2 regions of the Adhaeribacter sp. genome follow, and region 2 is predicted to be linked to the other one. Evidence: riboswitches for the same ligand, from Rfam matches in the RefSeq annotation. Region 2 holds a riboswitch; the other holds the start of a gene.
What was found. A riboswitch is a leader RNA that binds a small molecule or an ion and turns the genes downstream of it on or off. The one in region 2 is predicted to bind thiamine pyrophosphate.
Positions count from the first base shown of each region.

Region 1: another riboswitch for thiamine pyrophosphate. It lies ahead of ACO1R6_RS12855 (TonB-dependent receptor); the one in region 2 lies ahead of ACO1R6_RS14610 (class I SAM-dependent methyltransferase).

Region 1 covers NZ_JBMQUD010000081.1:21,753-29,181, reverse strand. The annotation lists gene ACO1R6_RS12865 (hypothetical protein) at 1-59, opposite strand, end outside; gene ACO1R6_RS12860 (acyl-CoA dehydrogenase family protein) at 142-1,320, opposite strand; gene ACO1R6_RS12855 (TonB-dependent receptor) at 1,483-3,894, opposite strand; TPP riboswitch at 3,956-4,052, opposite strand; gene ACO1R6_RS12850 (hypothetical protein) at 4,265-4,519, shown strand; partial or broken gene ACO1R6_RS12845 (keywimysin-related RiPP) at 4,601-4,651, shown strand; gene ACO1R6_RS12840 (aldose 1-epimerase family protein) at 4,648-5,520, opposite strand; gene ACO1R6_RS12835 (AAA family ATPase) at 5,861-6,379, opposite strand; gene ACO1R6_RS12830 (hypothetical protein) at 6,462-6,620, opposite strand; gene ACO1R6_RS12825 (DUF4097 family beta strand repeat-containing protein) at 7,003-7,429, shown strand, end outside.
Region 2 covers NZ_JBMQUD010000093.1:33,030-40,458, forward strand. The annotation lists gene ACO1R6_RS14595 (Trm112 family protein) at 1-150, opposite strand, end outside; gene ACO1R6_RS14600 (thiamine phosphate synthase) at 147-788, opposite strand; gene ACO1R6_RS14605 (AIR synthase-related protein) at 794-1,858, opposite strand; gene ACO1R6_RS14610 (class I SAM-dependent methyltransferase) at 1,855-2,580, opposite strand; TPP riboswitch at 2,656-2,754, opposite strand; gene ACO1R6_RS14615 (YceI family protein) at 3,048-3,665, shown strand; gene ACO1R6_RS14620 (protein adenylyltransferase SelO) at 4,120-5,682, shown strand; gene ACO1R6_RS14625 (glycoside hydrolase family 95 protein) at 5,725-7,429, opposite strand, start outside.

The DNA.
Region 1 (7,429 bases), on a different contig from region 2:
TCACAGGCTGATAAAAAACAAATAAATACGGCTAAAAACAGGTAAATACTTTTTTGCATGCTCCGGATTACTTTAGGTCTGGGTTAAGTTAGTACATGAAAATGACCCGCGGAACCCGATTATGGTTGCAAGCAGCAAAAATTATTTAAAAGCTTGAATACCGGTTATGTCGGCGCCGGTTATGAGTAGATGAATGTCGTGGGTGCCTTCGTAGGTAATCACCGATTCCAGGTTCATCATGTGGCGCATAATGGGGTACTCGCCGGTTATGCCCATGCCGCCATGAATCTGGCGGGCTTCGCGGGCCACGTGCAAAGCCATATCTACGCTGTTGCGCTTGGCCATAGAAATTTGCTGCGTAGTGGCTTTACCTTCGTTTTTGAGTACGCCCAATCGCCAGGCCATTAACTGGGCTTTGGTAATTTCGGTAAGCATTTCGGCCAGCTTTTTCTGGATTAACTGAAAAGAAGCAATGGGCTTATCGAACTGAATGCGCTGCAGGGCATAGGTACGCGCCGACTCATAACAATCAATAGCAGCACCAATGGCACCCCAGGCAATACCGTACCGTGCCGAATCGAGGCAACTCAGCGGTCCGCGTAAGCCATCTACGTTCGGCAAAATATTTTCTTTCGGCACTTTTACGTCTTCAAAAACCAGTTCGCCGGTGGTGCTGGCGCGTAAGCTCCATTTGTTATGGATTTCGGGCGTGCTGAAACCTTCCATGCCTCGCTCTACAATTAATCCTTTAATGCGGCCTTCTTCGTTCTTGGCCCACACTACCGCTAAATCGCACTCCGGTGAATTGGAAATCCACATTTTGGCACCGTTGAGCAAATAATGGTCGCCGCGATCTTTTATATTGGTCAGCATACCGGCGGGGTTCGAGCCAAAATCGGGTTCGGTCAGGCCGAAACACCCGAGCAGTTCGCCGCTAGCCAGTTTGGGCAAATATTTTAGCCGTTGCTCTTCGGAACCGTACTGGTAAATGGGGAACATAACCAGCGAACCCTGCACCGAAGCCGTAGACCGCATACCCGAATCGCCGCGTTCAATTTCCTGCATAATAATACCGTAGGCAATATAATCCAGGCCACCGCCGCCGTATTCCTCGGGTATGGTAGGGCCAAAAGCGCCTACTTCGCCAAATTTTTGCACAATCTCTTTCGGGAAATAAGCTTCCTGCGCCCAGCGCTCAATATTGGGCGAAATTTCTCGCCGCACAAAATCCCGGATAGTTTGCCGGACCAGTTGGTGCTCTTCGGTTAATAAATCATCAATATTAAAATAATCGACGGTGCCGGAGGTATCTGTTGCCATAATATTGCGGAATTACGCAGCGTTTAATTTACTGCGGTGGTGTATTTAAATAATTACTCCCTTTATAAAGTAAACGTTTAAATATATCCTTTTCGTCCGTGGTACAAAAAAAGAGAGCTCCCGCGGGAGCTCTCTTTTGGCAAAAATATTTTAAAGTATTCGTTAAAAACGCAGCCCCAGCGTGAGCAGGAAATTACGCGTAGCCTGCGGAAAATAATAGTTGTAATCGTAGCGGGCAGCATCGCCGGAATATTGCTCACTAAAGGTATAGCCGTTGGCTTCGTACTTGCGGTTAAATAAGTTGTTCAATAAAAGAGAAATTTCCATTTCGCGCATAAAACCTGGATGCAGAATATACCGCAAGCGTAAATCAGCTACATTATAACCGTTTATTTTCCGGTTTTCGCTGGCCGTGTTGTCTAAATATTGCTTGCTTACGGTTTTGTAAATTAGGGCCGCTTTTAAGCCCCGCAGCGGCTGTACTTCCAGTTTATGCGTGGATACAAAGTTCGGCGAAAAAGAAATATCGGTTTCGGCGTAATCGGTTTGTACGGTGCCTTCAGGGTTATAATCTTCGTCGTAGATGTATACCGTCTCGGTGTAGTTGCGGATTTTATTCCGGCTTAAAGCTACCGAACTGCTCAGGTCGGCCACGTTCCGGAAGTTGAGCACACCCGCAATTTCCAGGCCGGTGCGGTAGCTGTCTTTGATATTGGTACGCAACGGCGAACCCACATCGTTTAGCTGACCGGTTAATACCAACTGGTTTTTATAATCCATGAAGTAATAATTGGCATCTAAGGTATAGCCCAGGGTACGGCCGGTTTGCTGCGGATTGGCGCTGCGTAAGCGGTAACCCACTTCCAGGTTTTGCATGTGCTCGGCTTGTGGCGCACTGGTTTCCGGCCGATCAATAAAATCGCTGCGGACCGGTTCGCGGTTACCCACCGCATAAGAGGCATACAGGGTTTGGTTATCGGTTAAAGAATAAGTAATACCGGCTTTGGGATTAAAGAAATTAAAATCGGCTTGTAAGGTAACATCGCGGCGGTCGTCGTCGGTGCCCGCAATCTCATAATTAATGGTGCGGTACTGCAAATCGGCGAACAAACCTACTCTTTGGCTGAGTTGGTAATTTACTTTGCCGTAAATATTAAAATCGGTTTTTAGGGCATTGCCTTCGTAGTAGCGCTGCCGGATATTGCTATTAGAGGCAAAACGGGCCCAGATAACTTCGCCAAAATGGTCGCCATCGTACTGGTTCCAGGCACCGCCCAAAGTAGCCGTAAAGCGATTGTTTTCAGGACTATAATTTAACGCGTAGGTTACCCCATAAAAATAATTATCGAGCCACTTCCTACGGATTAGGTCGGTGCGGCTTATGGTGGTATCGCCCAAAACTACCGCCGGAAGGTTGTAATTCGAGAGCCGTTGGTTTTCCCGGAATTGTTCGTAATAGCCACGGCCCCGCGTTAGGTGGAAAGCGCCGCCTAAATCCAGGTTTTTGCCCAAACTTTTAGAATAATGTAATTGGTAATGGTCTTGCTGGTAATTATCGGTTTCGTTGTCGTAGGTAAGGGAATTGTAGGTGCGGTCGGTTTTTAGTTTATCTTCGGGTACCCCGTTCCAGGCCTGGTAAGTTTGCTCCTGCCCCGAGAACGTTACAAACCGCAACATACCCGTTTTGCCTAAATAACCCGCCGAAAAGTAGTAAGATTTAAGCTTGGAAAAAGCCCGGTCGATGTAGCCGTCGGAAGAAATTTTGGACAAGCGGCCATCAAACGTAAATTTATCTTTAATTAAACCGGTACCAAAATTTACGGTGTGGCGCCAGGTATTAAAAGAGCCGTAGGTATTTAGCGCTTCGGCGTAAGCTTCCTGGTTAAAACCCAAAGTTCGGATGTTGAGGCTGGCGCCAAAAGCAGCCGCTCCGTTGGTAGAGGTACCTACCCCCCGCTGCACCTGAATATCCTGAATAGACGAAGCCAAATCCGGCATATTCACGAAAAACGCCCCGTGCGACTCGGCATCGTTTACAGGAATACCGTTTACGGTTACGTTAATGCGGGTAATATCGGAACCCCGGATCCGGATTCCCGTGTAGCCTACCCCGGCACCGGCATCGGAATTAACCACCACCGAAGGGGTTTGCTCGAGTAAGTACGGCAAATCCTGGCCAAAATTACGCTCTTGTATTTGGGCTTTGGTTACGTTGGTAAAAGTAGTGCCGGTTTTTTCGTTGGCCCGCGTAGCCGATACAATTACTTCTTCGGTGCGGTAACTGGTAGCCGTTAGTGCTACATCCAAAGTAATATTGCCGTTTACGGTTACGGTTCTTTTATCGGTTACAAAACCCACGTACGATACACTAAACGGCTGCGCGCCGGCGGTTACATTATTTAAAGTGTAATTGCCTTGCGCATCGCTGGTAGTACCCGCGCGGCCTATTACCACGGTAGCGCCAATTAAAGGTTTCTGAGAGCCGGCTTCGGTAATTTTACCACTTACGGTAAACTGGGCAAAAGCCACAATGGGGCTAGCTAAAATAAGCCAAAGTAAAAGTAATTTTTTCATCCTGCTGAAAGGTTCTAAATAAATTAATTTAGCGCAGGCATGCCTTACCCGAAGGTTGCAGAAAAGAATTAACCGTTTTCCCTTCGCCGGCATTACCCGGATCAGGTTCAATGGGTATGATCTCAGCCCGTTATATTAAGGCACCCCTAAACTGAAGGCAAAGGTAAAAGGCTACGGCAACTATCAAAAATTATAGGCTTTTATTTTTCTGAAAGCCGAAAAAATATACCTAAATAAAATTTCGTTCAGGGTAAAAAATGAAAAACCAAAAGTATTTCCTTTCGTTATTACCTATAGCCCGAGTCATCCAATGGCTATTGCCATCCAATTGATTTTCAACCGCTAAACTTTTATTAGGAATGAATGCCGTATGATTAGCTTACTTTATACTTTCGCCATAATGATGATTTTGGCTTACTTTATGGTAATGCCCAAAAGAAAATTCAAAAGCCCGCCTTCCGAAGGCAACGATGATGATGGCGGCGAACCAATTGGTTATGATTTACCGGACCTGGATTTACCTCCGGGTATAAGTTTACCCATTAATGATTTTGAACCAGATTATAATAAAAAGCCAAGCCGGGTTTTTGTAGATGAGGCAGGTACGTTGGTATATTCGAGTTAAGCCAAATTTTCCTTATTTCCTTTTCCAATAAGTCCGACCAAGCAGTTATAGTTAATATGATTTAAAGTTGAGGTAAAAAATGTACTAAAAAAGGCCGGTGGTTTTCCCAGAAAAACCACCGGCCTTTTTTAATTTACCCGAATAAGATAAGAACAAACAAAAGTAGTATTGGGCACTAATTTTATGATTCCTTCTTTTTGTGCCAGTTCGCCGGTATCGCCCACGCTGCTGGCTATGCCGTGCCAGGGCTCGAGGCAAATAAAGCCAGCCCCGGTTTCTTTTGTCCAGATGCCAAAATATGGAAAGCCTTCAAACTCGAAGCTAATACCGTGACTATGACTAATATTTTTTAGTTCTATTTTTTCGGATATCAACCCTTTAAATACCAGCGCATCCTGCAAAAACAAATCGTAAGACAGCGGCAATATTTGCTCGTTCTGCAGGAGCGGTTCGGTTTGGCCGTTTAGCAAGCCTTGTTCGAGTAAATATTTGTTTTGGGTTTCGGGTTGCGCAAATGCCAGGTAATAATCCGAGAAAGATTCGCCGGGCAGCAATGGGCAGTTGAAGGCCGGGTGCGCCCCAATTGAAAAACACATATCTTCTTCGGCCGGATTGTGTACCTGATAAATAGTTTCCAAGGCGTTACCCATTAAGCGGTAAATAATTTGCAACCGGAACCGAAACGGGTAAATGGCTAAGGTTTGTTCATTGTCGCTTAATTCAAATACCAATTCGGTCTGGGATTGGCTGATGAGCGTAAAATGATGGTCACGGGCAAAACCGTGCTGCGACATGGGGTAAGTTTTGCCGCCGTAGCTAAACTGGTTATCTGGTAATTTACCGACAAACGGAAATAAAACCGGGGCGTGCCGAGGCCAAACTTTCGGGTCGGCTTGCCAAATATATTCCAGGTTTTCCGGCTGTTTTACAAAGCTACAGAGTTCTGCGCCGCTTTCTTTCACGCCCACGCGGCAGGTTTCGTTTTCCAGGTAATGTATCATGTATCTTATAGAATCAGGGTTTAAGATTTATCTTTTCTGCCTCTATTAAAGTAAAATTTAAACGGTTTACGCAGGACTTTTAAATATTGATATTAAAACTGATTTGAATATTTATGCTTCTGCTATCGCCAGCGTCTCGCGGATAAGTTCCTTTAGCCACTAAAGTTTGTGTATTACACAAAATAACCGGTAAGCGTTTGCGCAGCCAAAGGTCGGCTAAAATCGCAGACACGAGGCAGAGCCTCGCGTCAGAAACTGTCAGTAACCTGTAACCAGCGACATTAAAGGGAGCTTTTAACTTCCAAAAAACTTTTTATTAAAAACAGGTAAATACAAAGTGCTAAAGAATATTTTTAATGTGCTGGATGGTATTTTTTCGGCGTTCTGCCTGGGTACCGGAAATCTCCACGAAGGGGAAACCGTATTGCTGAAGTTCTTTTTTGTACCAATCGTAAAAAAATTGCCGCAGGTGTGGGTGCTCGCGTTGCGCATCGGGCTGCCAGGGCAAATCTATGTTCAGGAGCAGATACAAATCAAAATCTTGTTTGGCCAAAGCGTCCAGAATCCAGGTAGGGCAGTAGCCAAAGGCATGCGTAAACCAAATTTTAATAACGAGTAAGTCGGTATCGGCGAATAAAATATTATTTGCGGCGGGTAATGCCTTTTCTAAAGCTGTTACCTGACCATGGGCAATATTTTCAACGTCGGTTGGTGTGTAGCGGTTAGGTAATTCAGCAATATACGTCCGGGCAAACTCCGGAACCCACACCGTGTGGTAATGGGCAGCCAGTAGTTCGGCCAGGGTAGATTTTCCGGTTGATTCGGGACCAGTAACGGCTACTTTTATTACTTCTGCCAATATTAGATTAATATGGTAATTTGTTAATATCTAATTTGCTAATTGAATACCGGTAAAGTCGGAATAGCGAATATCGGCCATTCTATATACCAGGCTTTACAACGAGCATTAAAACGGCTGCGCCGATGTTTATAAAAAAGGTCAGTCGGAAAGTGCAACCGCATTGCTGAGACAAATTTACGGAAATTGTGCCGTTGTGTAAACGCCTAATTTGCTTAGATAAACTTAAACCAATACCCAAACCGCTTTTTTGGTGGTACTACAAGGAATAAAAATCCGATCTTACGCTTCTTTTTTAAATACCGATCCGTATCGGTAACTCTATTATTAACCGGCCGCGGTCGTTTGGGTAGGCAACTAACGCCAAGCATTTTTCGGTTTGCTCCTGCAAAGCCAGTACCGCATTTAAAATAAATTGGGCCAGCTGTTACTTTTCTCTTTAGCTGAAGTTACCCTGAAGTGAAATTTTTATTTTAAGCAGGCAACCATCTGCCTTTAAAAAGTATCTACTTTTATAAACCCGGTAAATTATTCATTCTCAAAAATAGCAAGCCAGCAATCTATTAATTTAAAATATTGATTATCTTTATTTTAATAAAAATACTACCTCAAAAATTACTACTATGAAAAAACTTATCTTTGCCCTGGTTGTAGTAGCCGCCATGCTATCCACTACCTATTTTGCTTTCGCCCAGGACGACAAACAGAAACCTTATCTGACCAAAAATTTTACTTTAAACAACAACGGCTCCCTGGTAACCAAAACTTCGGGTGGTAGCATTAAAGTTACCGGCACGGCGGGCAACCAGGTAAAAGTAGAAATGTTTGTGCGCCCTTCTAACGGGCGTAACCGCAACGAAGCGCCTTCTCTGGAAGCCTTAGCCAAATATACTTTTGATGTACGCCAGGAGGGCAACACCGTTTATGCCGTAGCCGAACGCAAAGAAAAAAACTTTAACTGGGACAACGATGGCCTGAGCGTTTCTTTTGAAATACAAGTACCGGAAAAAATTACCACCAAGTTAAACACCAGCGGCGGTAGCATTAGCC
Region 2 (7,429 bases):
ACCGTAAATAATGGGGTAGTAGCGGTTGCAGGCTTGGCACGTTAATAATCCTTCGGTAATCTCGTTTTCTTCGGTTTGCGCAAAAACCTGAATTTGTAAATCCGATTTATCTTGCGGACAGCAAAGTTTTGCTAATAAGGCAGCTCTCATTTATTTAATTGTTTAAGTACTTGTTCGTAGGCAATGGTATTCTGATAAGGATCTTCGGCGTTTAAAATACCAGCTATAACAGCAACCCCTTTAAAAGCTAAATTCTTTAAAGACCCTAGGTTAGCCGGCGTAATTCCGCCTGACAAGAAAATAGGCATATCCGTTATTTTGCGGGCTTCTGCTACTGTTTCGGGTTTTACCAGTTCGCAGGTGTTTACCGAAGAGGACGGGAACATCGCGCAGAAAGATAGATAATCGAGCAGGTTTTGGTGTGCCCAGTGTATCAGGTCCAAATTATTGCTGCACGTAATACCCGCCAGAAACGGACGGTTTATGCTGCGCTTGATTATATCATAATCTGCCGGAATATTATCAAAATGCACGCCGTGCAACCCGGTGGTTAACAGTAATTCCCATTCGTCGTTTATCAGCACGGGCACCTGGTACTTAATGGCAATATTTAGCAGTTGATCGATAAAATATTGTTTTGCTTCTAAATCATAATATTCGGGCCAATTCTTCCAGATTTGCAGCACCTGTACGCCAGCGGCTAAGGCCTGCTCTATTTTGGGCAGCAAGTTCTGGATTGACTGGCTGGGATCTACTACTAAGTATACGCCGCCGGTAATGGAATTCATTTTTGTCATTTTAACCCGGCTTTATAGGCGTTAAAAAAAGCTTCCCAATAAGGATCTTTGCCATTAAAGTTCAGCTCTTGCATCTGTTCGTTTTGCAGGATTTTACAACCTTCCGCCGCTGTTGTAAACTCCCCTACGGCCGTAGCCTGAATGTTTTTTGTGGCCAAGTGCTGAATTAAAACGGGCAATTTTTCTTTTTGTACGGCCATAATCATAGCCCCTGCCCCAACGCTGTAGCGGTAATCAATGTTAAATAAAGAAGTAATCTGGTAAGGTGCCTCATCAATCGGCAGCTTTTCGTCTTCTACCCAAAAGCCACAACCCGAAGCGGCCGCCATTTCGGTGATAGCGCCTAGTAAACCGCCTTCGGTTACATCGTGCATGGCGGTTAAATCCAGGTGCGGTTTTAAAACTTCAGTCGCGGCTAAAGCATCGGGTAAAGAAGAGGTGCGGTAAAAATTTTCGCAGGCAATTTGGTAAACCTCCTGGCCCAGCTTGTTTTTTACCGTTTCGGGAAAACTTAGGCCCAGAATAGACGAGGCCGTTAAAGCCGCTTCTTTGGTAACCACAATAATATCGCCTGGCCGGGCACCGCTACTGGCCAGCATTTGGTCTAGAGGAGCGGTTAAAAACATGGTGCCCCCACCCGCTATAGTAGAATTTTGCCCTTCTATCTGGCCGGTATGACCGCCCGTAATGGCTACACCTATATCGGAACAAAACCGATGGATATGCCCCCAATATTCCTGAAAAGCAGCGGCGCTTAGACTAGTAGGCAGGTTTAACACAAACTGGGCAAACTGAGGAGCAAAACCCGTAGTAGCCATATCGTTGGCCAGTAAATGCACCGATAACCAGGCCGATTCCTGCAAACCCAGCGCCGGAATTAAAGAAAGCGGATCGCTGGCCACCGCCAAACCCATATTATTGCCCAAGTTAATCAGGGCAGTATCTACACCAAAGCGCGGCCCCAATACCACCTCAGGCCGGGCAGCACCACACTGGGGCAGCAATATTTCTTTAAAAGCCTCCGCACCTATTTTGCCCGCATTATCTATAAAAGCGCTCATTGCACATCGGTTAATTTAACGTGCAATCCAAAAAAATCGCCGTAAGGCACGCGCCATTGCTGCACCGGAAACCATTCGGGCAAGCCAGTAGCCATCCAGTTTATCGTGTATTCCCGGCCCGCCAGCGCCTCCCGGATAGTAGCCATTAATTTTTGTGGGGTGTAAAAAGTAGCGGTTACGTAGAAGGGGTTTTTACCAAATGCTTGCTGTACCCGCCGGCGTACAACTTTGGGAGAGTTACGGTTCATCATCCCGAAAACAATGCCGTATTTACCCACGCGCACCGCCTCCCGAATTACTTTAACCGGGTCGCGGTAATATTCAAAAGTGGTAATAAAAGCCAAAGCATCGAAGGTGTGGTCTTTAAAGGGCATGTAGTGAGAATCGGCCAAGACCAAATCGCCATCGAACAGGTGTACCCCCTGGCCCAACATAAACGGCGAAATATCGCCGCCGCTGGCTTCAATGCCTATTTCGTGCCACCAGCGGGTAAAACGGGTAGTGCCGCAACCAAACTCCAATAGGGTTTTTACCCGTTGGTCTTGCTTAATTAAGTCGCCTATTATTTTTTTCTGCCAGATTTCGGCGCGTTTGTAGCGGCCTTCGTACCACATTTCGTAGGTATCGGTATGGTCGCGGTTAAAAAACCACTCCGGCCGGCCCTGCCATTTTCTTAAATCCTGGGTTGCCAGGTCAAACTTTTGTTTTGTTAAATTGCTCATCACCGGTATTTTAAATAGTTTAAAAATGCCTGGCTTTAAAGCAGATAGAAAATGTTAAAAAACGCGAACGCGTGTTTTTAAGAAGGTTTACATTTCCTACGCTGGCATTATCCAGATCAGGTATATGGGTATAATCTCAGCCTAATTCTTTATTAAGCACCCCATGTAATTAGAACGAAGGTAATAAAATTATTTAGTTTAAACGATTTAAAGCCGTTTATTTAAAAATTTATCTGTTTGGCATACGCGTGTACAGCAGATCGCTCTTAAAATAAAGAGGTTCTCTGCACATCAATACAAATATTGATAATACTATTCAGGAGCCGGTTTTGCCCATTCAGGGTATCATTTCTGGCTTTAACAAAGATAAATTTTAGGGGTACTGCTTCCGGTTGCATTTTTAGGCCGCAAAGTCTTAGTAAAAGTTAACTATTTACCCACAGGTAAACCTCCATAAACACAGTTACATGAAACCCCTTTTATTATTCTTTCTAAGTGTACTTAGCTTATTATCTTCTTTATTTATTTCCGAGACCGATAAATTTAATTACACCCTAAACGAGGAAAAATCGCTAATCAAATGGTCGGGCGCCAGCCCCAATACTACGCACCAGGGTTCATTTGCCGTAACGTGCGCCGGCCTGCTAGTAGAAAATGGCCAGATTAAAAGCGGCACCTTTGTTATTCCCATTGCGTCGATTAAAAATTTTGATTTGCCCAAAACAGTTAAACCGGTTCTGCTGAAACACCTGAAGAGCAAAGATTTTTTTAACCTGGCCGTTTACCCCGAAGCCAGTTTTACGCTCAGCCAGGTAATGCCTCTACCCACTAGTGCTGCAGAGGCAAATACCGCAAACAACGCGCAGGTTACCGGCAACTTTACTATGCTGGGCCAAACGCACGCCATTACTTTTCCGGCCCGGATAGATTTACAGGAAGATTCGTTGGCGGTAGAAGCTACTTTTAAGTTAGATCGTACCCAATGGGGCATGACTTACGCGGCCGATCCCGCTTTAAAAAACCGCCATATTTATCCAGAGGTAGATATTCATCTAAAAATAGCGGCACGCCGTATCAGGATTTAAATATTTTCGAAATATTATAAAAGAATTTATACCACTTCTGCAGAGCAGCAGCTACCGGTTGGCGTAGTTGCTGCTTTATTGTTTATACGGAGTAATCGTTTTCTCGGAAAAAATTCACTACTTACCGCTTTTAAAATCAAGTAAGAGTATGTTTAAATTTTATTAAACAATTAAAAAAAGCGGAAGAAAATTGCCTCTTTCTCCCAGTAATCTCCGTCATTCCCAAAGACTCGTAGGGGTTACCTAAGCAGAAGATTCTTTCTAAAGGATGGATTTCGACTGTTTCTACTAAATGTAAACATACTCTAAATAATAATTATTAAAATCAGCTATAAACTTTACTTTAATTATGTAAGTAGCCGGTAATTTTTCCGGTAAAACTTTTGTTAATGCTTACCAGACCAATATTGTATTTGGTTAATTCTTTATACCATTAAATTAATAAAACTGATATATGCCCAGCCTGAGTGCCCAAGAATATAAAAATGAATTTGTAAATAATTTTCCGGGCGATGATTCCGGCGATCTGCGTCCGCGCCAAACCCCCGGGATGTTGTACAGCAAAGCCATGCCCACGCCGGTAGCTAAACCCCAATTACTAGCCTGGTCCGATGATTTAGCGAAAGATTTAGGCATTGAAAAACCCACTCAAACCGATATTGATCTATTGGGTGGTAACCACCTCGCGCCTACCATGGTACCGTATGCGGCCTGTTACGCTGGTCACCAGTTTGGCAATTGGGCCGGCCAACTAGGCGACGGCCGGGCCATAACTTTGGGCGAGTGGCCCGCACCTGACGGCCGTACCTGGGAATTACAACTAAAAGGCGCCGGACGAACCCCGTATTCGCGCAGGGCCGATGGCCGCGCAGTGTTACGCTCATCGGTGCGGGAATATTTAATGAGCGAGGCCATGCATTACCTGGGCGTACCAACTACCCGGGCCTTGAGTTTGGCTTCTACCGGCGACCAGGTAATGCGAGACATGTTTTACAACGGCAACCCCGCCTTTGAACCGGGGGCCATTGTAATGCGCGTAGCCCCTACTTTTTTGCGTTTCGGGAATTTTGAAATGCCTGCCGCCCGGAAAGAATTAGATAACTTAAAAAATTTAACCAACTGGACCATTAGCCGGTATTTTCCTGGTATTGCTGGCGACGGCGAAGAAAAAATATTGGCCTGGTTTAAAGAAGTAGTAGAACGGACAGCCCGCTTAATAGTAGAATGGCTCCGGGTAGGCTTTGTGCACGGAGTAATGAATACCGACAACATGTCGATTCTGGGATTAACCATTGATTACGGCCCTTTTTCTTTCCTCGACGATTACGACCCTAATTTTACCCCCAATACTACCGATTTACCGGGCCGCCGGTACGCTTTTGGTCAGCAAGCCTCCATTGCTTATTGGAACCTGGGCTGTTTAGCTAGCGCGATAGCGCCTTTACTTACCGGAACCGAAAAGCTGGTAGCCGAACTGGAAGCTTTTGAAGGCTATTTTTATCAGAATTATTACCAAATGATGGGAAATAAATTAGGCCTGGACATAGTAAACGCCGAAGATTTAAAGTTGTTGGCCAATTTAGAAGAAGTTCTTACGGCTATTAAGCCCGATATGACCATTTTTTACCAGTTGTTGCCCAGTTTTGCTGCCACCCATGATTCAGCCAAATTAAAAGTTGATCATTTTGAAGCTAGTTTTTACCAGGCACCTAACACCGGCCAAACAGAAAAATTAAACCAGTGGCTCCTGGCCTACGCTGCCCGCCGGCAGCAAAACAAAATATCACCGGCCGAAGCAGAACAGCGCATGCGCCAAAGTAACCCGCGGTTTATTCTCCGGAATTATTTATTGCACCAGGCCATTGAAGAGTTAGAACGCGGCGAAAACACTTTATTTACGCAACTGCAAGCCGCCCTAAAAGAGCCTTACAGTAATAAATTTGACCATTTTTTAGTAAAAAGGCCCGCTTGGGCCAGCCAGAAAGCAGGTTGTTCTATGCTTTCATGTAGTTCTTAATTAATAATAAATCCGGGTGCCTAACACACCCGGATTTATTATTTATAATACTTGCAAGTTACTATCTAATGTATAAGCTTTACCAATTTGGGTTTTTAAAGTAACTACTTTATCTCCGTAACGAATTTGGCAAAGATTGCCCAATTTAGAAAGCACCGTTACTTTTTTAAGCTGGCCTTTTTCCCAATCTATATTCAGTTCAAAGCCCCCGCGGGCACAAATACCGTGAATGTAGCCCTGGGGCCAGGCAGTTGGCAAGGCTGGCAATAATTCTATTTCGCCGGCGTGGCTTTGCAGCAACATTTCGGTTATACCTGCCGTAGCCCCAAAATTGCCATCAATCTGAAAAGGCGGATGATTATCAAATAAATTAGGTAAAGTAGATTTCCGGAGCAAGGCCAGTAAATTTTCGTAAGCGGCGCCGCCATCCTGCAACCGGGCAAAAAAGTTAATAATCCAGGCGCGGCTCCAACCCGTGTGGCCGCCGCCGTGGCTCAAACGGTAGTCGATGGTTTTACGGGCTGCGGCCATTAGTTCCGGATTTTGCTGTTTTGTAATTTGCCGGCCCGGATGCAAGCCGTACAAATGCGAAATATGCCGGTGCCCCGGTTCTGGTTCGGCAAATTCTTCGGTCCATTCCATTATGCGGCCATCGCTCGCAATTTTAGTAGGACTTAAACGGTTTAGTAAATTTTGCAAGTGCCGCCGGAAAGCCGCATCTTTTTTTAGTACCTGGGCGGCAGCAATGGTATTGGTAAATAAGTCCCGGATAATCATGTGGTCCATGGTAGGCCCCATAACCACGGTAGCTACTGCCCCACCCGTTGTTTTAAAAGTATTTTCCGGCGATATAGAAGGCCCCGATACCAACTGTTTGGTCTGCGGATTTTCGACTAACCAATTGGCGCAAAATTCGGCGGTTTCTTTTAGTACCGGGTATGCTAGTTGCTGCAGGTATTTTTTATCTTCGGTAAATAAATAATGCTCCCACAAATGTTGGGCACTCCAGGCCAAGCCCATTGGCCACATGGCCCATTGCGTTTGGCCGTAAGGCTCGGTAAAATGCCAGGCGTCGGTGGTAAAGTGCGCTACCGCGCCCGTCAGGCCATACATGTCGCGCGCGGTTTTGCGGCCATCAACGCTTAATTTGTTCAGAAAAGTTAAAAACGGCTGGTGCAGTTCCGATAAATTCGTTACCTCGGCTAACCAATAATTCATCTGAATATTGATGTTGATATGATAATCGGCACTCCAGGGTGGGTACAAGCCATCGGCCCAAATGCCTTGTAAATTAGCCGGCAAGCCACCCGGCCGCGAACTGCTGATTAATAAATACCGGCCAAACTGGTAATATAATTGAAGTAAATGCGGGTCCGGGTTGCCGGCTTGCAACGCCAACAAACGGGCATCAGTAGGGTAATAGGCCGCTTCAGTTACTCCAACATTAAAATCTACCCGCTTAAAATAACTTTGGTAATCCTGGATATGGGCCGTTTTTAGTTTAGCGTAAGGTTGTGTTTCGGCGGCACTTAGGTGCTTATTTGCTTTAATTAAGGGCACATCGCCCCAATAATCTGTTGCGGCACTTAATAATATGGTTACGCTGTTGGCTTCCTTAATTTGCAGAGCGTTACCAGCTGCAGTTACCTGACCGCCATCGGTCAAAACTTTTACCCGCGTACTTATTTTTACACCGACGCCATTGTTTACATGTTCGCTTAAAGTTAAACCATTTTCGCTGGCAATA